Regions from separate parts of the Pantoea cypripedii genome, predicted to be linked through region 3. Evidence: predicted binding sites of a transcription regulator. Region 3 holds the regulator's gene; each other region holds the start of a gene.

Region 1 (8,137 bases), 2.6 Mb from region 3:
GGGGAGCAGGGTAACATCGTGCCGGTCGAACAGAAGAACGGCGATTTCTGGCTGCGACGCGGCGATCTGGAACGCGCCGGGATCCCGGCGGACAAATTGCAGGGACAGCAGATTAACGTCAACCAGCTAAGCGGCGTCAAAGTAGACTATGACAATCAACGCCAACGCCTGCTGCTGACAGTCCCTCCTGCCTGGCTTCCGGGCCAGGTGATCGGCCAGGCACATAATGGGCCACGCTACCCAGGGCGGGCCAGCACCGGGGCACTGCTTAACTATGATTTCTACGCCACCCGTACCGATCATACCGGCTCGCGGCTCGCCACCTGGAATGAGTTACGGGTATTTGGTGCCGCCGGACAATTCTCCAGCAACGGCGTCTGGCAGCAGCAACTGGAGGGCGATGCTCCCCAGCAGCCCAATGGTTATATCCGCTACGATACCTGGTGGAGCAACGAGGACGAGAACGCGGTACTAAGCTGGCGCGCCGGAGATTTAGTTACCGATGCGCTCTCCTGGACCAACAGCGTGCGCCTCGGCGGGGTGCAGATTGGCCGTGATTTCAGTATCCGTCCAGACCTGATCACCTATCCGCTGCCACAGTTTTCCGGCCAGGCCGCCGTACCTTCCACGGTGGATTTGTTTATTAACGGCTATCGCTCCAGCCAGGCCAACGTTCAGCCGGGTCCGTGGTCGCTGACTAACGTCCCTTTCGTTAATGGCGCAGGGGATGCGGTCATCACCACCACCGATGCGGTCGGCCGCCAGATCACCACCACCCTGCCCTTTTATGTTTCCAGCAGCTTGCTGAAGCAAGGTTTGTCTGACTACTCCTTCTCTGGCGGGGCAATGCGTGAAAACTACGGCATCAGAAATTTCGACTATGGTGCAGCCGCGGCCAGCGGCTCGTATCGCTATGGTGTGACCAACTGGCTGACGCTGGAAACCCACGCCGAAGGCAGTGATGAGGTGGCGATGGGCGGCGCGGGTGGCCTGCTGAAACTCGGCAGTTGGGGCGTTCTCAACGGTGCGCTGGCGCAAAGCCAGATGAGCGGAAAACCCGGCACGCAATACAGCTGGGGATATCAGTACAACAACAGCTGGCTGAGCTTCGGCACGCAGCATACCTTACGCACGGCAGATTTTGGCAATCTGGCGCTGGTCGGCAATCGCAGTGACTCGGACGAGTCCTCATATTCGCTGGCCCGCCGCAGTGCGCAGTACACCGCCAGCGTGTCGATGAACCAATACGGCAGTCTCGGGCTGGCGTATCTCGATATCAACAGCGGCGATGGCGAACGCACCAGGCTGTGGAATCTGTCGTGGAGTAAAAACATTTGGGGCAACAGCAGCCTGTATATCTCCGCCAGCCGCGACCAGCAACAGGGGGAATGGAGCGGCGCGATTTCGCTGGTGATCCCGTTCGGCGAACAGGGCAGCGCCTCGGTCAGCATGGAACGCGATCAGCAGGGAGAAAACAACCAGCGGGTATATCTGTCACGCGCCATGCCGAGTGATGGCGGCTACTCCTGGGATGCCTCGTGGGCCAATCAGGGCGGCAATAGCGGCGATTATCGTCAGGGCAGCCTGCGTTATCGCAACAATAAAGTGGATACCTCAGCCGGTTTTTATGGCGACGACGATAACACCACCCAGTGGGCCGATTTCAGTGGTGCGCTGGTGCTGATGGATAACCGTTTGTTCGTTGCCAATCAGATCAACGATGCCTTTGTACTGGTGAAAACCAATTATCCCGACGTGAATATCCGCTACGAAAACCAGTCGATGGGGCGTACCGATAACCAGGGTTATCTGCTGGTGCCCTCAATCAGCAGCTATTACGCGGCGAAATACGATATTGATACGCTGGACCTGCCTGCCGATATGACCTCACCCCGGGTAGAACAACGCTTTGCGGTGAAACGCCAGAGCGGTTATCTGCTGAATTTCCCGGTGGAAAAGCTGCGTTCGGCCAGCGTGATTCTGCATGACAGCAACGGTCAGCCGCTGCCGGTCTCCAGCCAGGTTCTGCGCGCCGGGCAGGCAACCGAGTATGTCGGCTGGGACGGTATTACCTGGATGGAAAACCTCGACGCCAGCAACCCGATCCAGGTCACCACACCGGATGGTCGCACCTGTCGCACCGAACTCAATATTGCCAACGGGCCACAGGCGCTGAAGACCTATGGACCGCTCACCTGCGCGTTACCCGCGCCACCACCCGGTGCCGCGCAGCCGAATACAGAAAACTCAACTTCAGGCATCACTCCATGAAAAGAATTCTGCTAGTGCTGACATTGTTGCTGCTACCGGGCCTGACATATGCCGCCTGTGGCCTGCCTGCATCAACCGCCAGCTTTGGCTCGGTCACTACCTTTGTGGCCAATTCAACTATCAGCTCCACCTCGACCACCGCTAACGTCAACTGTGGCGCGGGATCAGCGCTGACGTTATTAGGTACTAATACCATCACCTTTCAGCTGGCCAGCGCCTCAAACGTGAATGGCACGCGGGGTACCCTGAAGCGCAGCGGCGATACCGGCAGCGATAATATTCCGGTGCGCCTGTGCATGGACAGTGCCTGCGCTACCGAGCTGACCGTGGGAGGATCAACCTATACCTTTTCCCAGGCGGTGCTGGCGAATCTTGCTGGTCTGTTTGGTAGTCTGAACTTTGCTTTGCCGGTATATCTGAAAACCGTCACCGGGCAAACCGTTGCCGCAGGAACCTATACGGTGACGCTCAATTTATATGTCACCTACAATATCTGCACCAGTCTTGGCGTCGGAGGCCTTTGTCTGACACCGCAGACCGGCACCGGTACCATTCCGATTACGGTAACGGTAGTGATCTCAAATGATTGCACCACCATCACCGCGCCAAACGTCAGTTTTGGCAGCGCGCCATTGGTCAGCAGTTTTTCCACAGTGCAGCAGTCCATTAGCGTGGTGTGCAGCAAAGGCAGCACCTACACGGTGGGATTGAGTAACGGCAGCTACGCGGCGAATGGCGTGCGCAATATGGCGAGCGGTACCAACCGGTTAAGTTATGACATCTACCAGGGCACCACCACCACCACGCGCTGGGGGCCGACCGGCACGGACCGCTGGAGCAGCAGCGCCTCAACCACCGTCAGTGCCGATGGTCTGACGCGCGGCTATACCTACACCGCGCAGATTCTGACGACGCAGAACACCCCGGCGGCAGGGAATTACACCGATAACGTGGTGGTGGATTTGTCGTTTTGAAACAGCGGCGAGAGTGATTGCGCGATAAATCGCGCCGCAACAGGGATGTGCGATCTGTAGCGGCGCAATTTATGAAATGATCAGGCATTCACGGTGGTCGCGCGGTGCCGCGTTCGATACTGCTTCACCATGCGGCCAATCAGCAGCGTACCAATCAAGCCGCATACCGCCGCGAATGACAGCCAAACGCCGGGCATCGCTTTGTCGCCGGTCGCGTGAATTAGATAACTGGACACCGCCGGAGTGAAGCCGCCAAATAACGCCGTCGCCAGGCTGTAAGCCAGCGAGAAGCCTGAAGCACGCACTTCGGCAGGCATAATTTCGGCCAGATACACCACCATCGCGCCGTTATAGCTGGCGTAAAGGAAGGAGAGCCACAGCTCCGCCATCACCAGATGGGAGAAGGTTGGCGCAGCCACCAGCCATTTCAGCACCGGCCAGGCGGTGAGGATCATCAGGATGGTGAAGAAAATCAGCAGCGGACGACGCCCCACCCGGTCTGACAACGAGCCCATCACCGGCAGCCAGAACAGGTTGGAAAGACCGACAAACAGCGTCACCAGGAAGCTCTCTTTCTCCGTCATCAGCAACACCGTTTTGCCGAAGGTGGGAGTAAAAGCGGTGATCATATAGAACATCACCGTGGTAGTGACCACCATCAGCATACCGGCTAATACCAGCGCCCAATTCTGCCCTACTGAACGCATAATCTGGCGCATGGTCGGATGATGTTTGCGCTGGCTGAAGGCTTCAGTTTCCTCCAGCATGCGACGAATCCAGAACAGGAACGGCACAATCAGACAGCCGATAACAAACGGAATACGCCAGCCCCACTCAGTGACCGCGTCTTTTTCCAGCAGATGATTCAGCCCCAGCCCCAGCAGTGCAGCGAAAATCACCGCCACCTGTTGGCTACCGGATTGCCAGCTGACGTAAAAACCCTTACGTCCCTTCGGCGCAACCTCGGCCAGATAAACCGACACGCCACCCAGTTCGACACCGGCAGAAAAGCCCTGCAACAGACGGCCAATCAGAATCAATATCGGCGCAGCCGCGCCCAGCGTGGCGTAACCCGGCACCACGGCGATAGTCAGGGTGCCGAGCGCCATAATGCCGAGCGTCACCAGCAGACCTTTACGGCGACCATGATGGTCAATATAGGCACCAAGGATGATCGCCCCCAGCGGACGCATCAGAAAGCCAGCGCCAAAGGTCATCAGCGTCAGCATCAGCGACGCAAACGGGTCATCTCCGGGGAAAAAGGTTTTCGCAATCGCGGTCGCGTAGTAACCAAAGACCATGAAATCATACATTTCAAGGAAATTGCCGCTGGTTACGCTAAAGATGGTTTTGGCACCGCCCTGCGATGATTTTTGTAAAGACGAAGGTGAACTCATAGGTTTTCCAGGTTTCTTCCATGCATAAGGCTTTCTTTTAGCGTGGCCGTTAGCGGATGAATGTGATCACCTTCACCATTGCACTTTACAAAACCAGGGTTATAGGTAACAAAGCATTAACAAAACCGATCCACAGAATAATTGCCCATTTATGGCACTGATTCGTGATTTCCTGTTTTGCTCAGCAAGCACCCATAACAAAAAGGGCGTCCATCTGGACGCCCTCATAACCCTGGGTGAAATTACTTTTTCACCGTTTCCATACCCATCAGGCCGATTTTCAGATATCCGGCCTCACGCAGCTGATCCATCACTGACATCAGGGTTTCATAACTCACCGACTTATCTGCCTGGAAGAAGATAGTGGTGTCTTTGTTACCTTCGGTCTGCGCGGTTAACGCATTGACCAGCGTCTCTTTCGTTACCTGATCATTGCCGATATAGACCTGATTATCTTCTTTAATCGACAGATAGACCGGTTTTTCCGGACGCGGCTGCGGCGCACTGGTGGAAGCAGGCAGGTTAACGCGAACATCCACCGTTGCCAGCGGTGCGGCCACCATGAAGATGATCAGCAGAACCAGCATGACGTCGATAAATGGCGTCACGTTGATTTCATGCATTTCGCCATCGCTTTCCAGGTCGTCGTTTAAACGCATCGCCATAGCAATTACCCTACGCGCAGTTTCTGTGCGGCAGACGGACGAGCCACTTCGTTATTCACTTTTCCCAGGTCCAAATCACGGCTCTGCAACAGCAGCACCTGTGCCGCGACGTCGCCCAGCGAGGCTTTATAACCGGCAATCATACGGGCAAACACGTTGTAGATGACCACAGCCGGGATAGCCGCCACCAGACCAATCGCGGTCGCCAGCAGCGCTTCGGCGATACCAGGTGCAACAACGGCGAGGTTAGTGGTTTGGGTTTGGGCGATACCGATAAAGCTGTTCATGATGCCCCAGACGGTGCCGAACAGGCCGATAAACGGCGCAACCGAACCGATGGTGGCGAGGAAACCATTGCCACGACCCGCGTGACGGCTAAAGGCCCCGACACGACGCTCAAGGCGGAAACTGGTACGTTCTTTAATGCCGTCGGTGTCTTCTGTACCGGCTGAGAGTTCCAGCTCGTTCTGCGCATCATTCAGCAGCACGGCGCTGTGGCTATGGCCTTTGAAGCTGGCAGCAGTGCGTGAAGCTTCGTCCAGGGAACGCGCTTCGCTCAATGCGATATGTTCGCGTTTCAGGCGACGTTTTGCTGAACTCAGCTCGGCAAACTTACCGAAGAAAAGTGCCCAGGTCACCACGGAGGCCAGTAACAGGCCAATCATTACCACCTTTACCACGATATCGGCATGATGATACATGCCCCAAACGGAGAGATCCGTCTGCATCAAATCACTGGCTACCACGCTGCGTCTCCAACTTCAATTGCACAGTTCACGATCGAGCGCGGATCATAACAAATTACCGGGTCGAATTGATAGTAGTTCTCATTACTATTTACAAACGAAAGGTGCGCTTTTTCTCCACAGTTTCTGTTGAATGTGTATCCGGATGCGCGCCGGTTTTATAAATGTGATGTAGCATGTAAAATTATTAAAACAACGTTTCAAAATGTGATGCAATTCATTCAATCAACATCTGCCCAGTTTTTCGCCACCTGTTTTTCACTATTCTGAGCCAGCCCTGCCCATTCGTGGTGTTTTTGCACCGCGCGATTTCGATACCTCAATGCTGGAGTAAAAAATGACGCTGAAAAAACGACTACTCGCAGTTTCGTTGTCCTCCATATTCGCCCTGCTGGCCTTTAACGCCCAGGCCAAAGTGCTCAAGGTGGCGGAAGTGCAACCCGCCGGTTATCCCACGGTGGTGGCATTGGAGCATATGGGTGAAAAACTCAAACAAGCCACCGATGGCCGTCTGGAGATGAAAGTGTATGCCGGTGGCGTGCTGGGCGATGAAGATCAGACCCTGCAACAGGTACAGCTGGGCGCGATCGATATGATCCGCGTGTCGCTGGCACCGGTTACCACCATCGCACCGGAAACCAGCGTACTCACCCTGCCGTTTATCTTCCGCGATGAAGATCATATGCACAAAGTGCTGGATGGCAGCGTTGGCGAGCAGATCGTCACTAAATTCAATCAGGACCCCAACACCCGCATGGTGTTCCTCGGCTGGACCGATGCCGGTACACGCAACATGATCACCAAAAAACCGCTCGCCAAACCTGAAGATTTACAGGGCATGAAGATTCGCGTGCAAAACAGCGCCATTTCCCTTGCCACGCTGAAAGCAATGGGGGCCAACCCGGTGGCGATGGGGGTGAGTGAGGTGTTCAGTGCGATGCAAACTGGCGTGGTTGACGGCACGGAAAACAATCCACCGACTTTTGTCGCCCACAACTATTTGCCAGTGGCGAAGTATTACACCCTGACCGGCCACTTTATTCAGCCGGAAATGATCCTGTTTTCCAAAACGGCCTGGGATCGTCTCTCTGCAGAGGATCAGACGCTGCTGAAAAAACTGGGTAAAGAAGCCCAGGATGAAGAACGTCAGCTATGGGCAACCTATACCCAGCAATCGATCGAGAAGATGAAAGCTGGCGGCGTCACCTTCCAGCAGATTGATCGTGACTACTTCGTCAAAGCCACGCAACCGGTACGCGATCAATTTGGCGGCAAATATCAGGATCTGATGACACAGATCGCCGAAGTGAAATAACCCTTTTGCGCCATGCAGCCGCGTGGCGTTTCACTCAGGATGCGAACAATGAACGCATATTCCCGCTGGATGGATGGGCTGTACCTGTTGTGCATGTGGGTTGCCGCTGTGGCACTGATGATCATGGTTACGGTCATTCCGATTGGTATTTTTGCGCGCTACGTGATGAACAGCGCGCTCTCGTGGCCGGAACCGGTGGCGATTATCTGCATGATCATCTTCACCTTCATTGGCGCACCGGTGGGGCTGCGTGCAGGCACCCATATTTGCGTGTCGATGGTGACCGATCGCCTGTCGCCAGCCGGGCAAAAATGGGCGCTGCTGCTGTGCAATCTGCTGTTGATCGCCCTGTGTCTGATCCTGTTGCGTGCCAGCTACAACCTGTGCGAAGCGATGTGGATTCAGCCGCTGGCTGCGCTGCCCAATGTCACCTACGGCGAAATGTATTTACCGATCCCCATCGGCACTGCTTTTACTCTGCTGTTTGCCCTGGAGCGCCTGTTAAACGGTGACCAGAGCCAGCGCCCAATCGTCACCCTTGGCGGCACACACTAACTTCGGAGCATCGTGATGGACGCATTCATCCTGATTGGCAGTCTGATCCTGTTGCTGTTGGTCGGCTTTCCCGTGGCCTTCGCCGTCGGGTTTAGCGCCTTTATCGGTGCCTGGTGGATCGACCTGCCGCTGGAAGCGGTGGTGATTCAGATCACCAACGGTATCAACAAATTTTCGTTACTCACCATCCCATTTTTTATTCTGGCCGGGGCAA
Region 2 (8,137 bases), on a different contig from region 3:
TTATTTATCGTCGGCCAGACCGGTACGTTGACGCGCCTGACAAAGAATGTCGGACATTTCAACGATACACAATCAGCTGAACTCTCGGCGATCAGTACCCGCTACGGTGTGGGTTTAAAAGAGCATAACGGCGACTACCTGCCGGATGACATCCTGCTGAAACACCCGGGTCTGGGCATCACCGCGATGAACGTCGCCCCGGCGTATGGCACCATCGAAACCCGCGCCTACCTCAAACTGGCCGAAGTGGAAAAAGACCTGGCGGCCAAAGGTTTTATTCAGTCCGCTTCTAATCTTAAAAATGTGCTGACCCGTGAGTGCGTGCTGAGCCACAAATGGGAGAAATGGATGACCGATGAGTATAAAAATAAGTCAGAAGAACAGATTTTTAATGAGCCAGCATTGCTGAAAGAAATTCTTGAACTTAGCGGCCATTATAATTACGAAAAACCGGATGTCGTGAAAGAGATGAAAACCCTGTTCGCCAATTTGCGTTCCTTTGGTGTGGAGCCTGAGCGTTATGTGGTGAACAAAATTAAGGACATGATCCAGAATGAAGCGGAATGCTTCAATATGCCGGGTCTGACCTCGCGTGTTGCTCACGCAAAATAATCTTTTGATGCAATGAATAACCGGGAGCAGGATGCTCCTGGTTATCCGGCTAAACACATTACCGAGGTAAAGATGGTGAACCAGCTTGAGCAATTAAAGCAGCGGACCATTATTGTCGCTGACAGTGGGGATATTGACAGCATTCTGGCTTATCAACCCGAAGATGCCACCACCAACCCGTCATTAATTTATAAAGCAGCGCAGCTGCCGCAATACCAACCGCTGATTAAAGATGCGGTTGCGGCGGTAAAGACGCGCCAGGCTGGCAAAGAGGTTCTCCCCTCAGCGATCGCCGATTATCTGGCTGTCAGCATTGGTGCGCTGATCCTGCAAAGCGTGCCGGGACGTATTTCAACCGAAGTTGATGCACGGCTCTCTTTTGACACCGAAGCCAGCATTCATAAAGCGCGGGAACTGATCGCCCTCTATGAAGAAAGAGGTGTCACCAAAGACCGTGTTCTGATCAAGCTGGCTGCCACCTGGCAGGGAATTCGTGCCGCCGAAGTGCTGGAAACAGAAGGCATCAATTGTAATCTGACGCTGCTGTTCTCCTTCGCACAGGCCCGGGCCTGTGCCGATGCTGGCGTTTTCCTGATCTCGCCTTTTGTCGGACGTATCTATGACTGGTACAAAAAGAACCAACCGGACACCGTCTTTACCGTCGACAACGATCCTGGGGTTGAGTCAGTACGCACTATATACCATTTCTACAAAAGGCATGGCTACCAGACGGTGGTGATGGGAGCCAGCTTCCGCACCCCGCAACAGGTGCTGGCGCTGAACGGCTGCGATCGCCTGACGGTTTCTCCCAATCTACTGGCGCAGCTACAACAAAGCGAAGCGGCTGTTCCTGCCCCGCTGGACTACGACGGCGAGATTCAGTCCAGACCCGCTGCCATCAGCGAAGCGGAGTTTTACTGGGCGCACAATCAGGATGCGATGGCAGTCGAAAAACTTGCCGAAGGCATCCGCCTGTTTGCCATTGACCAAAATAGTCTTGAGGCGCTGCTGACAAAGTATCTATAAATATTCCGTTATTGCCCCTGCAAGTTTGCCGCATCCATCTTGTCGGGGCCCTGTTTATTGCGATGGGAACATCACTATTTAGGCGTAAATAAATTGGTTGCACAATCGAATGATGGGATCAAAACATTATTCTAAGGAACCAGCATCTCCATTTTCAGCATCCTCAAGCACTATTGGCAGTTGACGCAACAACGTTGGCAACCATTCCCTCACGGTGTCCCACACCACATCAAGGTTTATGTCAAAATACCCATGAGCCATGCGATTGCGCATACTACGCCATGGAATTTCCGAGTGCTTTTGGGTGAAATCCACATAGCCATCCATGACCTTGGTGGAAGCCTCTCCGACGATAATAAGACTCATAATGACTGCTTGCTGGCTTCATTTATCCACCAGAAAATCGTCCTTTGTTAAGCCTTCAACAAAGCTGATAGCATCTGACGCTGCTTGCTGGATATGCTCAATATAATCAGGTAAACGGTTCTCACTCATATAGGGCGGGCCTCAGCCAGAACTTTCGCCCGAAATTTCGGTGGTAAGTCACCCGGCGTCAGTAAATCGACTTCTATACCCAGAAGTGATTTCAGTTCATCTTCCAAATCACCTAAGTCCAGCAAGGTGGCTCCCGGAAGCGCATCGACTAGCAGATCAAGGTCGCTGCCATCTTTATCAGTCCCATGCAGTACAGAACCAAAAACCCGAGGATTAGCGGTACGATAGCGGTTTACCGTTGCCAGTACAGCACCACGCTGCATGTTGAGAGCAATCGATGGTCGCATAACTTTCGCTCCTTAACATTCTGTATTCAAACACTTACCCGAATAATACATCTTTAAACTGTAAGGTAGATGAAAATCTGACTCTTCTGTTCGCAAATATCACCCATCACCAACAATCCACTTTTGTCTATTCCGTCCATATAGTGAAACGATGTCAATGAATCACACACACCTAACCTGCCTCTGGCAACACCTGCCGTCATTCTATCTCTGACAGGTGTTGCGCCTGAATGTTAACTATTGCAACAGCCTTTGCAGCCAGCACACCCCGTACCATTTTCCGCTACCGGAATATTGAGACGGTGCTCTTTGATGCGTTTACCCCATTTACGCAGTAACGCAATAAGCAACACATTCACGATCACGACACTGAACAGGCAGATTGCGCTATAGGCCGGATGCGCACTAAAGGTCACGCTCTGATAAAACAGGGTTGCGATGGAAAACGCCACATTCAGACCCCAGAAGAAAGAGAACAGCATCCAGTTTCTGCCCGCTTCACGCGCTATCGCCCCCATGACCGAGACACAGGGCACATACAACAGCACGAATATCAGGTAGCTGTAGGCGGCAAAAACGCTGCCAAATTTCGCACTCATCACCCCCATCTGTCCGGCAGCCATCTCACCATCCCCTTTGCTGGCTTCAATCGGGTTGGCTAACGCCCCCAGACTCACTGCGGCTTTCAGCCCTTCCCAGGTGGCGGTTAGCGATCCTGTCAGTTCCGTGAGCAGATTAAATTCCTCAGGGTTGAACCCACCACTTTGCACATCTTCACCGGTGTACAGGCTGTTTAAGGTCCCTACCACCACCTCTTTTGCCATGATGCCCGTCACCAGCCCCACCGTGGCCTGCCAGTTATCATCCGTGACCCCAATGGGTTGCAGAATCGGCGTAATCACTTTGCTGGTCGCTGCCAGCGCAGAGTCATTGATGTTATTCACTGTATTGCCGTTAAACGAGAAGCTGCTCAGCACCCCGATAATCATACTGACAAGAATAATCACCCGGCCCGCGCGGATAATGAACATCTTCAGGCGTTGCCAGGTCTGAATCAGCAGGCTCTTCAGGTGCGGACGATGGTAAACCGGCAGCTCCATAATGAAAGGTGAGGCTTCACCACGCAGTAACGTATGTTTCAGGATCAACCCGGTGATGATTGCCACGGCGATGCCGAGCACGTACAACGAGAACACCAGGCTGGCACTGTGGGCACCAAAAAATGCCGCAGCAAATACGGCGAAGATGGCCAGACGCGCACCACAGGACATAAAAGGAGCGATCAAGACCGTAATCAGGCGTTCGCGCGGCGTATCCAGCGTACGCGCCCCCATCACCGACGGCACATTGCAGCCAAAGCCGACAATCAGTGGCACAAACGATTTACCCGGTAACCCCAATGCCTGCATCAGGCGGTCCATCACGAAAGCCGCGCGCGCCATGTAACCGGAATCTTCCAGAAAAGACAGGAAAAGATACATCAGGCCAATCTGGGGAATAATCGGCAGCACCGTATTGATACCCGCACCAATCCCCTGCGCCAGAAATACCGTTAACCAGTCGGGGAAATGGAAGGTGTAGCCGAGCCATTGCGTACCGTGGATAAACACAGCGACCGAGCCACTATCAAACACCGGTTGCAGTGCCGCGCCAATATTGATCGACAGCACAAACATCAGATACATCACCCCGAGGAATATCGGGATCCCCGCCCAGCGGTTAAGCACCACCTTATCGATCATGCCGGTGAGGTGGCCCGGCGTTGACTGGTGGATATTGCTGACGGTGGAACAGAGATCGGTAATCGCGCGAAAACGGTAATCGGCAATCACCATACCCGGATCGCCGCCGGCTTCTTTGCTTATCTCCGGCAGATGTTGCACCACCTCCGGACAGATTTTCTGACTGTTGAGATCCCCTTCCAGCAGCTGCAATGCCAGCCAGTACTGCTTTTGTGCCGGGATAGCAGACGATATCATGGCACGCAGGCGGGTGATCATGGTTTCAATCCCGGCCGGATACGCTACCCATTTCACCGGTGCCTGGTGGTGGTGATGGTCGATAGTTTCTTTGAGCCTGGCGATCCCTTCGCCGCGCGTTGACGTCAGGGATACCACCGGACATCCCAGTCGACGGGAAAGCGCATCAATATCGATGCTGATATTCTGGCTGGCGGCAATATCCTGCATATTCAGCGCGATAATGCAGGGAACACCTAATTCCAGCAGTTGCACTGTCAGAAACAGGTTACTTTCCAGGTTCGATGCATCCACGACATTGATCACCAGATCGGCCTGGTCGTTAAACAGGTACTGGCAGGCAATACTTTCATCTATCGAGGTATCCGCCGAAATGGTGGTGAGCGAGCGCGTGCCCGGTAAATCAATCAAATGCACATCCGAAGCTGCGGTAAAAAACTGCCCTTCTTTGCGTTCGACCGTCACCCCCGCCCAGTTACCTACCCGCTGCCGTGCCCCGGTAAGCTGGTTAAATAAGGTGGTCTTGCCGGTATTCGGGTTGCCGATCAAACCAATGATTAACTTCTTCATGCGGTCATTTCCTCAAGAAGGATGGCCGCAAGATCCTGCTGCCGTACTGCCAGGCTGATGCGCCGCGTGCGGATTTGCACCGGATCGCCCATCGGGGCCACGCGGATAACTTCAATAAGCGCTCCGGGGATCATGCCCATCGCCAGTAGCTTTTGCCGCCAGGCAGGATTAATCGGACTTTTATAGCCTGCAATCCGATAAACGCGGTTGGTTTTAATCTGCATATCATCAGCCAGCTTAGTAACAAGGAGTGATGATTATATAAATGATAACCATTCCCACTTTTGATCCAGGATCAGGTTGTTGCGAACAATCAGGCCTTAACTTCAATGGCGGGTTAACAACCGGCAATTTCTCACGTCATGCCAATGATGCCGTTTAATTCTGAAAACATCTGATTTGTCAGATATTTTCATAAAGAATCGCTTACGGCGCAGATGTTGGGTTTTGGCATGTTAATCTGTTGACTTAAAGTATGTTGTAATTATGAAGCATCTTGTATCCGACGCCGGATCAGATCACAGCATTCAATTATCGGGAGTGATAACCTGGTTCACACCTCAGGAGAACCATCACCCGTTTTTTATCCGGACAACAGGTCACTAAAGACAGGAAGCTTTATTATGCCGATAGATGGAATTAAAGGACCCGCAACAAGCCATGCATCCACCTCAAACATTGCAACCGACGAACAGATTGCCCAACTGACGAATCTTATCGAAGAAATTTGCGCCAATAATCGTCTCAGAATGTCGAGTATGAACACCAGAGTTGATACGGCGGGCGGTGACGAAATTGATGGCGTATATGAACACGCTGCTCCGGTTACAGAAGCGGATTTTGGTAAAACCATCGAACACGTTAACGAGATAATTACCGAAAAAATCAAACAGCGCCTGGATGCCGGACGAGCAGAGCCCTTTTTTATCCTCGCTTTCGATTTTGATGACACCATCAAGGAACAGGAATGGAGGAAAGGACAGATAATACAATCGGTGATTCGCCAAGTCTCTCGCAACGGGCTATCTATATCTGCGTCATCTCCAGCCGTGGTAGTGATGCTGCCGACCATCACAAACTGTGGACGTTTCTTGATGAGAAAGGTTTTTCAAAATCACTCAGCAAAGACATAACCGTGGAAGTGAAGGCGGGTGACTGTGATAATGGCGATGACTCTGACACTATCCCGGCTTACCATTACCGTACCGAATATTCAATGCTATGCACTAAAGTTTCACACAACGGCAAAATCTGGCAAAACCAGAGATATTTGAACATAGGCTAGTAAGAACCCAGAACCAATGGTCAATAAGGCGGTTGGCGTGAGCTCAGTGCCAGCAATTGCACACGTAAATAAAGCGGATATTTCCCTGCGATGTCTGGCAGGGCATGCTACATGTCCATCATGGCAGTCAAAAGCCTTATTGGTAGCTGCAGGATGTTTTTCGGTATAACTGATATCACACCCAATCCACACTCAGCGATGAGGTAAAAACTTTTGGATATACTGGAGCAGGTCGACGGTCGGTTGATTGTATTAGGCATTCTGGGCGATCCTGTCCATCAGGTTCAAGCGCCTCTGATGATGAACGCTGAAATCAGACGTCATCAGATAGCCGACACCCTGATGATACCATTCCATGTCACCCGCGAGGGCTTAACGGAGTTTTTAACCGGGTTGCAAGCATGGCATAACTTCCGTGGAGTCATTGTCACCATGCCTCATAAACAGGCCGTAATGGCCAGCCTAGGCCACGTCTCGGAACAGGCAAAAGCGATAGGAGCCTGCAATGTTATCAGGCGAGAAACCGATGGCAGCCTAAGCGGCACCATGCTGGATGGGGAAGGATTTGTGAGTAGCCTATTGGTGGCAGGTTATCAGGTTCAGGGTAAAAGTATCTATCTGGCCGGAGCCGGAGGCGCTGCCTGCGCCATTGCCCACGCACTGGCATACAATGGCGTGACCAGCATAACGCTTTACAATCGCACCCGTGCTAAAGCAGAGGGACTGCGGCAGGTTCTGCAAAGCCAGTATCACGGATTGAACATTTCGATTGGTACGGAAACACCAGAACATCACGATATTGCGATCAATGCGACATCAGCAGGGATGGGAGACTCAGACCTGATACCCTTCTCACTGGAGAAACTGACACCCCCAGCTTTAATCTGCGATATCATCATCTCCCCTGAGCGAACCTTGTTGCTGCAACAAGCAGAGAAACTGGGATTTCCCACCCATTACGGCAGAGCAATGCTGCAGCAGCAAATCAGCCTGATGCTGAAGTATATGCTGCATCATTGACTGCTCCTCGCCTCAAATGAACTGACCCCACTTCACTGAGCCGAACCTAAGCCGCTTGGAGTGACCCTGCTCCCGTAGACATTCGCTGTCCTCACGGTGAGGCCTTTTCGAAGGCCTCCGGACTGACGCCTCCCAGGTGGCTGTGGCGCCGGGTCCGGTTGTAGAACACTTCGATATAATCAAAGATATCAGCCCGGGCCATGTCCCGGGTTTTGTATATCCGCTTTCTGATGCGCTCTTTTTTCAGCGAGCTGAAGAACGACTCTGCCACCGCATTATCCCAGCAGTTGCCACGACGGCTCATGCTCGGTGACAGGTTATTGGCCTGGCAGAACCGCCGCCAGTCATCGCTGCCGTACTGACTGCCCTGGACGCCCTTCTAAGAGTCAAGCCGTTATCGGGATGCTGCTGACCTGCCTGTTTTGATTACGCAGTAATGTATAAACTTCGCGTGAGATATAACGCTTCAGGCAGCGTATTGCTTCCATTTTTGTATGTCCTTCAGCTACTCGCCTGTCTACATACTTCCTGGTTTTTTCATCAGTTCGTAATCGACCGATGGCGATGATGTGAAGAGCACTATTCGCAGCACGATCTCCGCCCCGGTTAAGTCGGTAACGGTTCGTTTTCCCAGAGGAGACAGGAACTGGGCTGACACCACACAGTGCTGCAAAACCTGATTCTGATCGTAGTCGTTGGGGATTGTCTCCGGCAGTGATCAGCAACTGCGAAGCGCTTTCGTATCCAATGGCATTACGTTTAATCAGCTCAGGCGCCAGCTCGTCAACAATTGCCGCAATCATGACATCCAGATCAGCGATTTCGTCATGTAACTCGAGATCGCGTCGGGCCAGAGATTTTAA
Region 3 (8,137 bases):
GGCGAAAGTGGGCATCGCATTGTAAAGATGCGTCGCAAAACTGACGCCTGCGGCGAAACCGGTTTTCGCTTCTTCATAGGTGGCGTTGGAGTGACCAGCAGAAACGATAATGCCCGCATCACGTAATTTGCGGATCACGGTACTGCCCGCATTTTCCGGGGCCAGCGTCACCTTAGTAATGAAATCGGCGTTAGCGCAAAGAAAATCCACCAGCTCAGGATCCGGCAGGCGAATCAGCTCTGGATTGTGCGTGCCTTTCTTCACTTTATTCAGCCACGGGCCTTCCAGGTGCAGGCCGAGAGCCTGATGCTGATACTTTGCTTTATACGCGCGCATGGTTTCAATGGCGCGTTTCATCAATTCATCTGTGCTGGTGATAAGCGTCGGCAGGAAGCTGGTGCAGCCCGATTTCTCATTGGCGCGCTGCATAATTTCCAGCGTTTCAACGGTCAGTGCGTCGATATCATCGTTAAATTGCACGCCGCCGCAGCCGTTCAGCTGCAAATCAATAAAACCGGGAGCGATAAACGCACCAGCAACATCCTGTTGTGGCAGGGTGGCATCCAGCGCATCGCGTGGACAGACACGTTCAATCAGGCCATCGGCAATCACTACCGCATGGTTGTCCAGAATTTCATGACCGGTGAAAATCCGGCCGTTTACTAATGCGTACATCGTTTCTCTCTCCCGGCTATACCCGCTGCGTGATAGCAGCAGGTTTTTTACAACGTGCTCTTACACACCTTTCATATTTTCCGCTTCCATTTCGCGGAAATATTTCACGGTTTTCACTTTCAGTTCCATGGTGGCGGGTTCGTCGCAGACCACCACGGATTTGGCATGCAGTTGCAGACAACTGATGGTCCACATATGGTTAACGTTGCCTTCTACGGCAGCCTGCAATGCCTGCGCTTTGACATGACCGGTAACCAGAATCATCACTTCTTCTGCATCCAGCAGCGTACCCACGCCAACGGTCAGGGCATATTTTGGCACCTGATCCACATCACCGTTAAAGAAACGGGAATTGGCGAGACGGGTTTCGTGTGTCAACGTTTTGATACGGGTTCGGGATGCGAGCGAGGAGGCAGGTTCGTTAAAAGCAATGTGACCATCATTGCCCACGCCACCCATAAACAGATGGATTTTGCCCAGGGCGCGGATCTTCTCTTCGTACTGACGACATTCTGCGTCAATATCTTCCGCATTGCCATTCAGAAGATTGATATTTTCCGGTTGAATATCAATGTGATCGAAAAAGTTACGATACATAAAACTGTGATAACTTTCCGGGTGTTCTTTTGGCAGACCAACGTATTCATCCATGTTGAAGGTGACAACATGTTTGAAGCTAACCTGGCCCGCTTTATGCATCTCAATCAGGTGCTTGTAAGCTTCCAGCGGTGTACCACCGGTTGGAAGACCTAGCACAAAGGGACGATCTGGGCCAGGATTAAACGCGTTAATGCGGTTAACGATATGGCGCGCGGCCCATTTACCCACCTGGGTAGGTGTGGCTAAAGGGATCAGTCTCATGTCTTCACCTCAGTTAAAGATTGGAAAGTGGCGTCGCGGTTCTCTCTACAGATTGTTCTTAAGCGTAATCCGTTTAAGCTCAACCATGCAGGGAAAAGTGCGTCTTGATATTTTTCATAATAAAATAAGTTCGGGGTGAAGGCTAGCGATACGGGTACTAAAACGTCATTTTTGGTGATAAAAATCACAGTTATCGTGGTTTTAATTTGCGAGGCGAATTAATTTATCTTTACACTGCGCCTCGTGGTCATCGTGTCATCAAGGTACCGGATGCCGGGATAATAAAATCAACCCGCACCGGGTAAAAAGCCAGTCTCAAAGGGGGAGAATAAGGTGAGTGTTCTAGGATATCTGCAAAAGGTCGGCCGAGCGCTTATGGTGCCGGTAGCGACCCTGCCGGCAGCGGCAATCTTAATGGGGGTAGGGTATTGGATCGATCCAGACAGCTGGGGGGCGGGTAACGCTCTGGCGGCGCTGTTGATCAAATCCGGTGCCGCTATCATTGAACATATGTCTGTGCTGTTTGCCATCGGTGTGGCTTATGGCATGTCCAAAGATAAAGATGGTGCTGCGGCACTGACTGGCTTCGTGGGTTTCCTTGTGGTCACCACGCTGTGTTCGCCAGCCGCGGTCGCGATGATTCAAAAAATACCCGTGGATCAAGTGCCTGCTGCATTCGGCAAAATCGAAAACCAGTTTGTCGGTATTCTGGTGGGGATTATCTCGGCGGAAGTGTACAACCGCTTCAGTCATGTCGAGCTACCCAAAGCGCTGTCGTTCTTCAGCGGCCGCCGTCTGGTACCGATCCTTGTCTCCTTCCTGATGATCCTGGTTGCTTTCATCCTGATGTACATCTGGCCACTGGTGTTTAATGGCCTGGTGAGCTTTGGTGAAGAGATTCAAAAGCTGGGTTCCGTCGGCGCAGGTGTCTATGCCTTCTTTAACCGTCTGCTGATTCCGGTTGGTCTGCATCATGCGCTGAACTCGGTATTCTGGTTCGACGTTGCCGGTATCAACGATATTCCGAAATTCCTTGGTGGCGCGCAGTCCATCGCCAATGGTACCGGTATCCCGGGTATCACCGGTCGTTACCAGGCAGGTTTCTTCCCGATCATGATGTTTGGCTTACCGGGAGCTGCGCTGGCAATTTATCACTGTGCTCGTCCGGAAAACCGCGCCAAAGTCGGTGGTATCATGCTGGCAGCGGCTTTCGCTGCTTTCTTCACCGGTATTACCGAACCGCTGGAATTCTCCTTTATGTTCGTGGCACCGGTGCTGTATGTCATCCATGCGGTGCTGACCGGTCTCTCAGTGTTTATCGCGGCCAGTATGCACTGGATTGCCGGTTTCGGCTTCAGCGCCGGGTTAGTGGATATGGTGCTGTCAACGCGTAACCCGCTGGCGGTGCATTGGTGGATGCTGATCCCGCAAGGGCTGGTGTTCTTCGTCATCTACTACGTGGTGTTCCGCTTCACCATCCAGAAATTCAACCTGATGACGCCGGGTCGTGAACTGTCTGCTGATGATGAAACTGATGGCTATGATGTCAACGTTGATCACAGTGGCAGCAACGAAAGCCAGACCGAATCCCTCGCACGTCGCTATATCGGTGCGGTAGGCGGTTCGGACAACCTGACCAATATCGATGCCTGTATCACCCGTCTGCGTCTGAACGTGAAAGATTCCTCGCAGGTGAATGACAGCGTGGCGAAACGTCTTGGCGCTTCTGGCGTGATTCGTCTGAACAAACAAAGCGTGCAGATCATCGTCGGTACTCAGGCTGAAAGCATTGCCACAGCAATGAAAACGGTGCTGACCAAAGGCCCGGTGGCCGCGGCAGCGACGGCCTCAGTAGCGGCGGCTCAGCCAGCTGCTGCTGCACAACCGCAGGCGGTGCTGAACAGCGATAAAGGCGTGATCGCCACGCTGCTGGCCCCGGTCAGTGGTGAGGTGGTGGCACTGGATGCGGTGCCGGACGAAGCCTTCGCCAGCAAAGCAGTCGGCGATGGTCTGGCGATCAAACCCACCGGTAAAACCGTGGTGGCACCGATTGCCGGTACTATCGTGAAAATCTTCAACACCAACCATGCGTTCTGTCTCGAAACTGACAACGGCGTCGAGATTGTGGTGCACATGGGCCTCGATACCGTGGCGCTGGAAGGCAAAGGCTTTACCCGGCTGGTGGAAGAGGGGGCGACCGTTGCGGCGGGTCAGCCAGTGCTGGAGATGGACCTGGATTTCCTCAACGCTAATGCGCGTTCGATGATAAGTCCAGTGGTGGTCAGCAATAGCGATGATTTCGCGGGCCTCAATCTGCTGGCGAGTGGTTCTGTCGTGGCAGGTGAAACCCGTCTGTACGAGGTTAAAGGCTAAGTCCTTGTGATGAACCCGGAAGGCAGGAAGCGATTCCTGCCTTTTTTGTTTTAAAACGGCCAACAAACGGTTGTTTCCCTCCTGCGCTTTGTGGATCATACTCCGTTACTTCGTAGTACAAATCACCCGTATTGTATTTGAGGATTTTGAGATGAGTGAGGCTGAAGCCCGCCCAACGAACTTTATTCGTCAGATTATCGACGAAGATTTGGCGAGCGGTAAGCACAACAGCGTGCATACCCGTTTCCCGCCTGAGCCCAATGGTTACCTGCATATTGGCCATGCGAAATCGATCTGTCTGAACTTTGGTATCGCGCAAGATTACCAGGGTCAGTGCAATCTGCGCTTCGACGACACCAACCCGGTGAAAGAAGATATGGAGTTCGTTGAATCCATCAAGCGTGACGTGCAATGGCTGGGCTTTGAATGGAGCGGAGACGTTTGTTACTCCTCAGACTATTTCGACCAGCTGTATAACTACGCCGTGGAGCTGATCAATAAAGGCCTCGCCTATGTTGATGAGCTGACGCCAGAAGAGATCCGCGAATACCGTGGCTCCCTGACCGCACCGGGCAAAAACAGCCCATATCGCGATCGTACCCCGGCTGAAAACCTCGCGTTGTTTGAAAAAATGCGTGATGGTGGTTTCGAGGAAGGTAAAGCCTGCCTGCGCGCCAAAATCGACATGGCATCCAACTTTATCGTGATGCGCGATCCGGTGCTGTACCGTATTAAGTTTGCGGAACATCATCAGACTGGCAAAAAATGGTGCATCTACCCGATGTACGATTTCACCCACTGCATTTCCGATGCGCTGGAAGGTATCACTCATTCGCTCTGCACCCTGGAATTCCAGGATAACCGTCGTCTGTATGACTGGGTGCTGGATAACATCTCCATTCCGGTACATCCGCGTCAGTATGAATTCTCGCGCCTGAATCTGGAATATGCCGTGATGTCGAAGCGTAAGCTGACACAGCTGGTGAGCGAGAAGGTCGTTGAAGGCTGGGATGACCCGCGTATGCTGACCGTTTCTGGTTTGCGCCGCCGTGGTTACAGTGCCGCCTCGATTCGTGAGTTCTGCCGCCGCATTGGCGTGACCAAGCAGGACAATATCGTGGAGATGGCGTCGCTGGAGTCATGCATTCGTGATGATCTCAACGAGAACGCACCGCGCGCGATGGCGGTACTCGATCCGCTGAAAGTGGTGATTGAGAACCTGCCTGCGGGTCATGAAGAAATCATCACCATGCCAAACCATCCCAACAAACCGGAGATGGGCACGCGTGATGTGCCGTTCAGCCGCGAAGTGTGGATCGATCGCGCGGATTTCCGTGAAGAAGCCAATAAACAGTACAAACGTCTGGTGCTGGGCAAAGAAGTCCGTCTGCGTAATGCTTACGTGATCCGTGCAGAGCGCGTGGCAAAAGACGAAGAAGGCAATATCACCTGCATCTACTGTAGCTGTGACGTTGATACCCTGAGCAAAGATCCGGCTGATGGCCGCAAGGTGAAGGGTGTGATCCACTGGGTTTCAGCGATCCACGCGCTGCCAGCGGAATTCCGTCTCTACGATCGTCTGTTCAGCGTGCCAAATCCGGGAGCGGCTGAGGATTTCCTCACCACCATTAACCCGAATTCGCTGGAAATCAAACAGGGCTTTGTCGAGCCGGGACTGCGTGATGCCGATGCACTGGCGCCGTATCAGTTTGAACGTGAAGGTTATTTCTGCGCAGACAGCGTTTACTCACAGCCCTCTAAGCTGGTGTTTAACCGCACTGTCGGTTTACGTGATACCTGGGCGAAAATCGGCGATTAATCCTTTTTGTCGTTATCACCATATCATCACGAAAGGGCGAGCAATCGCCCTTTTTTATTGGCTGTAATTTCGGGCTGGCAACCTTTTATGCTGTAGGCTGTGAAAGGCGTTTGTTACCGGGATTTGCAACTAATCTGACTTTAGTAAAATTAATCCATTTGCGAGTGTGAAAAACTGTATTTCAGGTAGGCTATGCGCTCCCAGACGTTGCTCCGCGGGTTATAAAAGGAAAAAAAATGACGAGTCTCGCTCAGGAAGCCAAACACAGCGTAGTGGTTTTACATCAGCTTATCGAACGTATTTTTAATCAGTCAGAGGGCACTGACGACAGCATTGAGTTGTTTCTCTCGCATTTTCACCCGGATTTCAAAATGGTGACCCCGCAGGGAAAACAGCTGGATTTGAATGCGACGGAGGTGTTGTTCCGCCAGTTGCGTGGTCAGCGGGAAGGGATGCGCATCGCGACCAGCGAACATGCCATCATTTCACAGCAAAGCCAGGAAGTGACCATTCAATATCGTGAATTGCAAATGATGAACGGCAACAACCAGAGCCGCATTTCTCTGGCGGTGCTGGATTGCACCACCTCCATTCCGCGCTGGCGTTACCTGCAGGAAACGCTGGTTCTGTAATTTCAGGCATAAAAAAACCGGTGCCAGGCACCGGTTTTTTCATACTGCATAGCACACTTTATTGCTTATCGTGGAGCGTCTCGTCTTCGCGGCAGTCTCCCAGCGCACAGTGGCCGTACAGGTACAGGCTGTGGTTGGTGAGTTTGATACCGTGACGTGTTGCGATTTCACGTTGACGCGTCTCAATAGACTCATCACTGAACTCGATCACTTTGCCACAATCCAGGCAGATCAAGTGGTCATGATGATGCTGTTGCGTCAGTTCAAAGACGGATTTGCCACCTTCAAAGTTATGACGAGTCACGATACCCGCGTCATCAAACTGGTTAAGAACGCGATATACCGTTGCCAGACCAATCTCTTCGCCCATGTCGATCAGGCGTTTGTACAAATCTTCCGCACTGACGTGATGGCACTCGGGTTCCTGAAGCACTTCCAGAATTTTCAGTCTGGGTAGAGTGACTTTCAGGCCAGCCTTCTTCAATGCGGAGTTGTTGTCAGTCATGCGGATATTGTCCTGTTACTTTGCTAGTCACTTGCGGCGCAGGGCCTTGAATGTCGATCACGCGCATTCTCATTTGCGTCTCATTATAGAACTCAAGCAGTGAAATGAAAACCAAGGGCACGTCCTGAAATCACCAATGGCTGTAGGGATAAATGTCGCTAACGCCGGCGGGGATCGTACAGGTCTTTGTTTCCATTTCACTCAGCCTCATTCTGATGCCAGAGGAATAAGCGGATGACCGTTACGGGTATTCTACAGATTTGCAGGTAAAAGTTAAAAAAACGTGGCTATTATTTTTATAGGAATTTCCGATTCTCAATGTGAGCCAGCGCCCACATTGAGTAGGAAAGGGGATCAGGCTTCGATAATGTCTTTCAACTGCAGCTCATCGAAAATCTGTTTCACCCACTTATCAACACGTTCGTTGGTCAGTTCCGGCTGACGATCTTCATCGATAGCCAGACCAAGGAAGTGTTTGTCATCGGCCAGACCTTTGGATGCTTCGAAGTGGTAACCTTCAGTCGGCCAGTGACCGACAATCACCGCACCATTTGGCTCGATAATGTCACGGATGGTGCCCATCGCATCACAGAAGTATTCTGCATAATCTTCCTGGTCGCCACAGCCGAACAGCGCAACCAGTTTGCCATTGAAGTCGATCTCTTCCAGTGTCGGGAAGAAATCATCCCAGTCACACTGCGCTTCGCCGTAGTACCAGGTCGGAATGCCCAGCAACAGAATATCGAATGCTTCGAGATCTTCTTTAGTGCTCTTGGCAATGTCATGCACTTCGGCCACGTCTTTACCCAGTTGTTTCTGGATCATTTTTGCAATGTTTTCAGTGTTGCCGGTATCGCTGCCGAAGAAAATGCCTACGATTGCCATGGGTTAAGTGACCTCTTAAATCCTGATATTGAATACGTAATTACAGCGAATGATAGCAGACCGGGCAAAGTGGCGGAACTTGTAAAGCCGTGACTTTTGTTCCTGCGTGCGGTCTGCGCCTGTTACGACAGTTTGAGCTGCGCCAGCAGCATTTGTTCAATCAATTCGCTACGGCTGATGTTTTGTTGCTCAGCCAGGGTGTTGAGTGCATCAACGGCCTCGCTGCTCATTTTCAGCTCAACACGACGCAATCCTCGCACTTTATCGCGTTTCAGCTGATTGCGTTTGTTAATCCGCAACTGTTCGTCACGCGTCAGCGGACTGGTTTTGGGGCGACCGGGACGCCGCTCATCAGCGAAGAGATCGAGCGTGGTACGGTCAGTCTGT
Region 4 (8,137 bases), 650 kb from region 3:
ACGCTACGTCATGCGCTGGCGCAGCAATTGCCCGCCCATATGGTGCCGGTGTCGATTGTGCAGCTGGAAGCCTTCCCGCTCAGCAGCAATGGCAAGCTGGATCGCAAAGCCTTACCGCTACCGCAGGCCGCCATGGCCAGCACCGGACGCGCACCTCATCCAGGGCTGGAAAGCCAGCTGGCAGCGGCGTTTTGCCAGTTGCTGGCGCGCGATAGCATCAGCGCGCAGGATGATTTCTTTGCCCTTGGCGGCCATTCTCTGCTGGCGATGCGTCTTGCTGCACAGTTGCGTCGGGAGCTGCAACAGCCGGTGTCTGTGGGCCAGATCATGGTTGCTTCCACCGTCGAAAAACTGGCGGCCCTGCTGAGTGATGAACAATCTCACCAACAGGCCGGTTTCGAAGCGGTGCTGCCGTTACGCCAGGGTAATGGACCCACGCTGTTCTGCTTCCACCCGGCCTCCGGTTTTGCCTGGCAGTTCAGCATCCTGCAACGCTATCTGGATCCACGCTGGTCGCTGATGGGTATTCAGTCACCGGATACCGATAGCCCGCTGAATCAGAGCGCGCATCTGGATGAGGTTTGTGACGCCCATCTGCGTACCTTGCGTGAGGTGCAGCCGCACGGCCCTTATTACTTCATTGGCTATTCGCTGGGTGGCACCCTGGCGCAGGGCATTGCCGCACGGCTGACAGCTGCCGGAGAAGAGGTGGCGTTCCTTGGCCTGCTCGATACCTGGCCGCCGGAGACGCAGAACTGGGACGAAAAACGCGGTGAGAACGTGCTGGACCCGGCAGTGCTGGAAGAAGTGAACCGTGAGCGTGAGCAGTTTATTGCTGCGCAACGTCATCAGGCGGGTGAAGAGATGCAGGCGATGTTCGATACCATCGAAGCAAACTACGCCAGCTCGGTTCGCCTGCTGGCGACCGCGCGCAGCGCCCGCTTTACCGGACGCGCAACCCTGTTCCTTGCGGAGCAAACGCAGCAACCGGGGCAGGACGCGCGACGCGCCTGGGCACCCTATGTCGGTGAACTGGCAGTGTGGCCGATGGATTGCGCCCACGTAGATATCATTTCACCGCAGATGTTCGAGCAGATTGGTCCCTTGTTGCAGCGACTGCTGAGCGAATTCTGATCCTGATCGCACCTTCTGGTAACGGCGCAATTTATTGCGCGGTTTTTCCGGCATCATGCACGGAACCGCGCGATAAATCGCGCCGCTACACGTCTGTGCTGTTATTTGCCTGGTCGTCCCAGCGGCACGATCATCGGCGTATGTGCCACCGGATCTTCCACAATCACGCAGCGCAAGCCATAGACCTGCTCAATCAGCGCCGGGGTGACGATCTCTGCCGGTTTCCCTTCGGCAATAATCCGCCCATGGCGCATCGCAATCAGGTGCGTGGCATACCGACAGGCATGATTGAGGTCATGCAGCACCACCACCAGCGAACGCCCGTGCTGCTGATTAAGATCCTGCATCAACTCCAGCAGTTCAATCTGATGGGTGATATCCAGCCAGGTGGTCGGTTCATCCAGCAGCAGTAACGGCGTCTGCTGTGCCAGCACCATGGCAATCCACACTCGCTGACGCTGCCCACCGGAGAGCGTATCCACCTGCTGCTGCGCCAGATCAGCCACGCCGGTCGCCAGCATCGCCTGCTGCACCGCCGCTTCATCTTCGGCACGCCAGCGGCCAAACAGCTGCTGATGCGGATAGCGACCACGCGCTACCAGCTCAGTAACGCTGATCCCCGCCGGGGCGTTGGAACTTTGCGGCAACAGGCCGAGACGGCGCGCCACTTCTTTCGTGGGATAACGATTGATGGCTTCACCATCAAGAAAAACCTGGCCTTTCAGCGGAGGATTAAGGCGACTCAGGGTGCGTAGCAGGGTCGATTTGCCGCAGGCATTGGGGCCGATAATCACCGTCAGCTCCCCTTCCGGGATCGCCACCGACAAATTCTCCGCCACCACTTTTTTGTCGTAGCCCAGCGTCAGCCCTTCGCCATAGAGACGTGAAGGAATTTCGGTCATTGGCGTCGCGCCTCCCGCACCAGTAAAGCAATCAGATAAAGTCCACCGAGGCTGACGGTAATCACGCCAACCGGCAATTGATAAGGCAGGAACAGATGCTGCGCGGCAAAATCCGCAGCGATCAATAGCAACGCACCGCACAGCGCGGTCAGCGGCATACCGCCGCCGAGACGACGGGCTATCTGCGGTGCCAGCAAGGCAATAAACGAAATCGGTCCGACCAGTGCAGTCGAGGCTGCGGTCAGCACCACACCAAGCAGCATTAACCACAGGCGGCTGCGCTCCACCGGTACGCCAAGCGCACAGGCGGTGTCATCCCCCATCTCCAGCAGACGCATCCGGCGTGCCAGCAGCGCCACCAGCAGCAGACTCAGCAATAACACGGCAATCACCGGCGGTGTCTTCGCCCAGGTGATGCCGTTGAGCGACCCGGCACTCCATAAACCGGCGCTGACCGCAGATTCGAGCGACGCGCTGATAATCAGCCAGCTGTTGAGCGCCATCAGCAAGGCACGCACGCTGATGCCGACAATAATCAAACGAAAGGTTTCTACGCCATTACGCCAGGCAAACAGATACACCAGCGCTGCGGTGATAATGCCGCCCAGCAGCGCGGCAAGGGTCATTGCCGAGGCATTTTGATTAAACAGCACCAGCGCCACCAGCACACCGCTATAGGCTCCGGTGTTAAAACCCAAAATATCAGGGCTGCCGAGCGGGTTACGCAGCAGCGACTGGAAAATCGCGCCGCTGATGCCGAGCGCTGCGCCAATCAGCAACGCCATCAGCACACGCGGCAAGCGCCATTCCAGCAGAATCAGTTTTACGTTGCTGGCACCCTCACCCAGCAGCACCTGCCACACCTGTTCACCGCTGATCGGCAGTGCGCCACGCGTCAGCGCCAGAAAAGCCAGCAGTCCGCAGCCCAGCAGCAGCCAGAGCGAATTCATCAGTGCGCGCCGCGTCATACCGCACCTCGCCCTAATTTGCGTCGTACTAGCACGATCAACATTGGCGCGCCAAGCATCGCGGTGACGATGGACACCCGCAGCTCACCAGGTACCAGCAGGCGACCAATAATATCTGCGGCTAATAACAGGATCGGCGTCAGCAGCGCGGTGGCAGGTAGCAACCAGCGATGGTCATTGCCCACCAGCCAGCGTGCCAGATGCGGCGTCATTAAACCGAGAAAAGCGATCGGCCCGACCGCTGCCGTTGCCGCGCCGCACAGCAGCGCTATCGCCAGCAGCCCAAGCAGCTGGGTACGCGCCACGCGGGTTCCCAGTGCCGTCGCCATATCGCCCCCCATACTCAGGCTGTTAAGCGCCTGCGACAGGCAAAAGGCCACCACGCTGCCCACCAGCACCGCCGGAAACAGGGTACGCAAAATGGTGAAATTGCGGATATCCAGCGAACCGCTGTGCCAGAAACGCAGATGATCGTAGATGTCAGGATTGAGCAGCGAAATCCCCGAGGTTAACCCTTCCAGCACCGCCCCCAGCGCCACCCCCGCCAGAGTCAGACGCACCGGATTCACGCGTCCGCCACCAATCGCGCCGGTCATCGCCACCAGCAGCGAAGCCAGTAGCGCGCCGCCAAAAGCAAATCCGAGCCATGCGACCGGTGTGTCGGCACCAAACAGCGCAATGCCCAGCACCACGGCGAAACCCGCCCCGGCGTTCACCCCCAGAATCCCCGGATCGGCCAGCGGGTTGCGCGTCAGGCTTTGCATCAACGCCCCCGCCAGCCCCAGAGCAACGCCTGCCAGCAATCCGGCCAGCGTACGTGGCAGACGCGCATCGCGCACAATCACGCAATCCGCGTCAGAACAGGTTGAGATAAGCGAATGATAAACATCGGAAAAAGAGATAGATTTTGCTCCCAGCATCAAACTGAGGGCAATAAGGAGCACCAGCAGCATCCCTGATCCTGCGAGTGCACGAGTCTGGCGCATAGCGTTCTGAACCTTCTACTTAACAACGTTTTCGCGTGCGTAAGGGAAATATGATAATGATATTTGTTATCGTTATTACTCGTATTTGTCTATGTTATCATGACTCGCCTCACGGAAGATGAGGAAAATTGGTGCAAAAAGGCAAAGAAATGAACAAACCCTCCCACTTTATTGATCTCTCCCTGCTTAAATCCCACCCGGCGTTTCGCGCGGTGTTTATCGCCCGTTTTATCTCGATTGTCGCCCTCGGCATGCTGGCGGTGGCGGTACCGGTACAAATTCAGCAGATGACGGCGTCATCCTGGCTGGTCGGTCTGGGGGTGACTGTAGCAGCCTGCGGCATGTTTATCGGTTTGCTGACCGGGGGCGTGCTGGCCGACCGCTATGAACGTAAGAAGCTGATTTTATTCGCCCGTTCTACCTGCGGCCTTGGCTTTGTCGGGCTGGCGATTAACGCTGCATTACCACAGCCCTCACTGATGGCGGTGTATCTGCTGGGATTGTGGGATGGCTTCTTTGGTGCGATTGGCGTGACCGCGCTGCTGGCTGCGACACCGGCGCTGGTCGGGCGCGAAAACCTGATGCAGGCCGGTGCCCTGACCATGCTAACCGTACGCTTCGGCTCGATTCTCTCCCCGGCGATTGCCGGTATGGTGATTGCCAGCGGCGGTGTGGTGTGGAACTTCGCACTGGCAGCGGCGGGCACCCTGCTGACCGTGCTGACTCTGCTCAAACTCCCGCCATTGCCGCTACCGCCGCAGCCGCGTGAGAACCCATTGAAATCACTCGCCGTGGGTGTGCAGTTCCTGTTTAGCACGCCGCTGGTGGGAATGGCGGCACTGATCGGTGCACTGGTGACGCTGGCCAGTGCCATCCGCGTGCTGTACCCGGCCCTGGCACCGCATTGGGAGGTCAGCGCCGATCGGCTCGGATTGATGTTTGCCGCGGTGCCACTCGGCGCGGCGGTAGGGGCATTAACCAGTGGCCGCCTGGCGCATGCCAGCCGCCCGGGGCTGCTGATTCTCAGCAGCGCGATTGCCGCTTTCGTTGCGCTGGGGCTGTTTGGCCTGATGCCATCATTCCCCCTCGCCCTGCTGTGCCTGGTGGCTTTTGGCTACTTCAGTTCAATTACCAGCCTGGTGCAGTACACCATGATCCAGGCGTTAACGCCGGATGCGCTTCTTGGGCGGATCAACAGTCTGTGGACGGCACAGAATGTCACGGGCGATGCGCTGGGGGCGGCAATGATTGGCGCGATGGGATCATGGCTGCTGCCACCGCAGGCCGCGACAATGTTTGGCTTCGCGGCGGCGGTGTTGGGTGTGCTGATGTGGTTTTTGATGGGGCGCTTACGCCGCTATCAACCGCCAGCGGTCACGCTGGCGGAAGACGCATCATGATTTAACGAACAATTTCTCCAGACGCGCCAGCAGATTGCTGGCGCTGTAGTAATCAAGGCGGAAGGTATCCGCCCCCAGCGCATACACCTGCTTATGCGTGACTGCCTCGTTTTGTGCCAGGAACGGATTGCTCAGTACCGATTGTGCGGTTTTATCATCGGCAGCAAACAGCAGGAAGCTGTGGCCGGTCAGGCCGCTGGCAACGGTTTCACCCGATAGCTGAATGATATCTTTACGCTGCCCCATGCTGTGACTCTGCTGAATATTGGCCGGGGGCATCGCCAGGGTGAAACCGAGCTGCTGCAACAATTTGCCCTGGGCTGATTCTGCCGTCCACAGATTCACCGCACGCCCGTCACCGTTCCACACCATGGCAGAAACCGGCTGCGGTGGCAGCGTGATGGCTTTTTTCAGTGCCGCTTCACGATCGTCGAAAGCCTTAATGCGCTGTGCCGCCTGCGCTTCGTGGCCGGTGGCGTCGCCGAGCAGCGTCACCAGATCCTGCCAGCTTTTATCGTCGTAGTTGATCACCAAAGTCGGAGCAATGGCAGACAGCTGACTGACCAGCTTGATGGCGGAGTCATTGCCGGTGGCGCTGACGATAATCAGATCCGGCGCTTCCGCCGCAACAGCTTCCGCACTGGGTTCACCGATATACAGACGCTTCACGCCACGCTGTTTCGCCACCTCGCCCCACTGACGGAAGAATCCCTGATCGTCAGAAAGACGGCTGTTAGGGGCAGTCGCCCCCGAGGCGATCACCGGGGCATCAATCGCCAGCAGCGAACCAGTCAGCGTGAGGCTGGTCGAGACAATGCGCTGCGGCGCTTTGCTGAGCGTGACGATGCCCTGCTCGGTTTGAATCTTGCGCGGCCAGCCCTGATCAGCGCGCGCCATGCTGCTGAAAGCCTGCAAAATGAACAACAGGACAAACGTGCCCCATAATCCGCATTTATTCATAAGTTTTCATCCACCGTTTAGCTTAATTCGGCGACCGGCATCAGCGCCGGAAAACGCCTAAAGATAAGGGAACTCCCGCGAATCGATTGACTCTTTCGCCCGTTCGACGTAGGTTACTGGGCCATAATAAAAATGATAATCATTCTTAATAATCTTATCATTTAAAGGTGGAAATTATGGTGGAATCGTCCACGTTTGAAAATGCCTGGCTGCAGGATTTTTCCGCACTTTGCCGCGGATTCCTGTTTACTTCGCCCTGGCAGAGCCTGGTAACGCAGGGTTGTTACACCACGCTGACTGAGTCGGTGCAGGATGCTGCCGATTTACAGGGCCATTTTCAGCAGCAGCTGCGTCAGCACTTCGCTGCAGCCAAAAAGCAAGGTATTGAGAAACCGATTCTGGTGGGTGCCATCCCGTTTGATGTCAGCCAGCCTGCGGCCTTATTTATTCCTGAATCCCATCAAACCTTTAACCGCGCCGATCTGCTGGCCGCGCTGCCCGCCAAACCCGGTGCGTTGCCCGAGGTGCGTCGCCGTGCGGCCGTACCGGATCACGATGTCTTTCTCAGGATGGTGGCCGATGCCGTCGCCGCCACCCAACGGGGCGACCTCGACAAAGTGGTGCTGTCGCGCCTGATGGATATCGTCACCGAACAACCGGTGGATAGCGCTGCGCTGATGCAGCGGGTGATTGCGCTAAATCCCAACAGCTACCATTTCCATCTGCCCTTGCCGCAAGGCGGTGTGCTGCTCGGTGCCAGCCCGGAACTGATGCTGCGTAAGCACGGCCGTGACTTCAGCTCCTGTCCGCTGGCCGGTTCCGCGCGCCGGGATAATGATAGCCAGCGTGATCAAGCCGCTGGGGATACCCTGATGAACTCCGGTAAAGATCGGCACGAACATCAGCTGGTCACCGATGCGATGCGCGGCACACTGCAACCGCGTAGTCGCCGATTGTCGGTGCCGACAGTGCCGTCGTTGATTACCACCTCAACCTTATGGCACCTCGCCACCCAGATAGATGGCGAAGTGCAGGACGAGCGCGACAATGCCCTGTCGCTGGCCTGTCTGCTGCATCCGACCCCGGCATTGAGCGGTTTCCCGCATCAGCGCGCTCAGCAACTGATTCAGACGCTGGAGCCCTTTGATCGCCAGCTGTTTGGCGGCATTGTCGGCTGGTGCGATGAGGCAGGCAATGGCGAATGGGTGGTCACGATTCGCTGCGGCACGGTGCACGACACGCACGTACGTCTGTTCGCCGGTGCGGGCATCGTTGCCGACTCTCAACCCGAATCAGAATGGCGTGAAACCGGCGTGAAGCTGGATACCATGCTGCGCGCCTTTGGACTGCAATAAAGGAAAGACCATGAGTATTCCCTACAACCGCTGGCCGGATGACCTGGCCGCGCGTTACCGCGAGAAAGGCTACTGGCTCGATGTGCCGATGACCGACATTTTGGCGCGTCAGCAACACAATGAGGCTATCGCGGTTATCGATGGCGATCGTCACATCAGCTATCGTGAAATGCATCAGCTGACTGACAATCTGGCGGCGGCACTGCAACGTCGCGGCCTGAAAACCGGCGATACTGCGCTGGTACAGCTCGGCAACGTGGCGGATTTCTACCTGACGCTGTTTGCCCTGTTCAAAATCGGCGTGGCACCGGTCAATGCGTTGTTCAGCCATCAACGTACCGAGCTGACCGCCTATGCCGCGCAGATTGAACCGGTGCTGCTGATTGCCGATCGCAGCCATCCATTGTTTGCCGATGACAGCTTTATCGATAC

What was found. The regulator Fur, encoded in region 3, represses iron uptake genes when iron is present. The targets are predictions, from matches to a motif close to ATAATAATGAGAACNACTATCAA.
Region 1: exbB (tol-pal system-associated acyl-CoA thioesterase) is a predicted target of Fur. The motif match lies at 6,122-6,144, and genes of this name have one in related genera.
Region 2: feoA (ferrous iron transporter A) is a predicted target of Fur. The motif match lies at 5,229-5,251, and genes of this name have one in related genera.
Region 4: HA50_RS02545 (isochorismate synthase) is a predicted target of Fur. The motif match lies at 6,477-6,499, and genes of this name have one in related genera.

What each region holds. Positions count from the first base shown of each region.
Region 1 covers NZ_MLJI01000001.1:3,790,818-3,798,954, forward strand. Annotated here, with positions in the region: gene HA50_RS17490 (fimbria/pilus outer membrane usher protein) at 1-2,271, shown strand, start outside; gene HA50_RS17495 (Csu type fimbrial protein) at 2,268-3,245, shown strand; gene tcuC (MFS transporter) at 3,326-4,642, opposite strand; gene exbD (TonB system transport protein ExbD) at 4,885-5,307, opposite strand; gene exbB (tol-pal system-associated acyl-CoA thioesterase) at 5,313-6,035, opposite strand; gene HA50_RS17515 (TRAP transporter substrate-binding protein) at 6,391-7,368, shown strand; gene HA50_RS17520 (TRAP transporter small permease) at 7,417-7,923, shown strand; gene HA50_RS17525 (TRAP transporter large permease) at 7,939-8,137, shown strand, end outside.
Region 2 covers NZ_MLJI01000002.1:965,639-973,775, reverse strand. Annotated here, with positions in the region: gene HA50_RS25775 (class II D-tagatose-bisphosphate aldolase non-catalytic subunit) at 1-612, shown strand, start outside; gene tal (transaldolase) at 688-1,638, shown strand; partial or broken gene HA50_RS25765 (HepT-like ribonuclease domain-containing protein) at 1,765-2,133, opposite strand; gene HA50_RS25760 (nucleotidyltransferase family protein) at 2,130-2,420, opposite strand; gene feoB (Fe(2+) transporter permease subunit FeoB) at 2,654-4,969, opposite strand; gene feoA (ferrous iron transporter A) at 4,966-5,193, opposite strand; gene HA50_RS25745 (hypothetical protein) at 5,593-6,102, shown strand; gene HA50_RS25740 (shikimate dehydrogenase family protein) at 6,468-7,274, shown strand; partial or broken gene HA50_RS25735 (IS3 family transposase) at 7,366-7,644, opposite strand; gene HA50_RS25730 (IS110 family RNA-guided transposase) at 7,661-8,137, opposite strand, start outside.
Region 3 covers NZ_MLJI01000001.1:1,209,807-1,217,943, forward strand. Annotated here, with positions in the region: gene nagA (N-acetylglucosamine-6-phosphate deacetylase) at 1-675, opposite strand, end outside; gene nagB (glucosamine-6-phosphate deaminase) at 736-1,536, opposite strand; gene nagE (N-acetylglucosamine-specific PTS transporter subunit IIBC) at 1,870-3,909, shown strand; gene glnS (glutamine--tRNA ligase) at 4,061-5,728, shown strand; gene HA50_RS05540 (hypothetical protein) at 5,965-6,360, shown strand; gene fur (ferric iron uptake transcriptional regulator) at 6,419-6,865, opposite strand; gene fldA (flavodoxin FldA) at 7,220-7,750, opposite strand; gene ybfE (LexA regulated protein) at 7,873-8,137, opposite strand, start outside.
Region 4 covers NZ_MLJI01000001.1:562,843-570,979, reverse strand. Annotated here, with positions in the region: gene HA50_RS02575 (enterobactin synthase subunit F) at 1-1,134, shown strand, start outside; gene HA50_RS02570 (ATP-binding cassette domain-containing protein) at 1,236-2,036, opposite strand; gene fepG (iron-enterobactin ABC transporter permease) at 2,033-2,986, opposite strand; gene fepD (Fe(3+)-siderophore ABC transporter permease) at 3,001-3,957, opposite strand; gene entS (enterobactin transporter EntS) at 4,140-5,390, shown strand; gene fepB (Fe2+-enterobactin ABC transporter substrate-binding protein) at 5,385-6,350, opposite strand; gene HA50_RS02545 (isochorismate synthase) at 6,527-7,705, shown strand; gene HA50_RS02540 ((2,3-dihydroxybenzoyl)adenylate synthase) at 7,716-8,137, shown strand, end outside.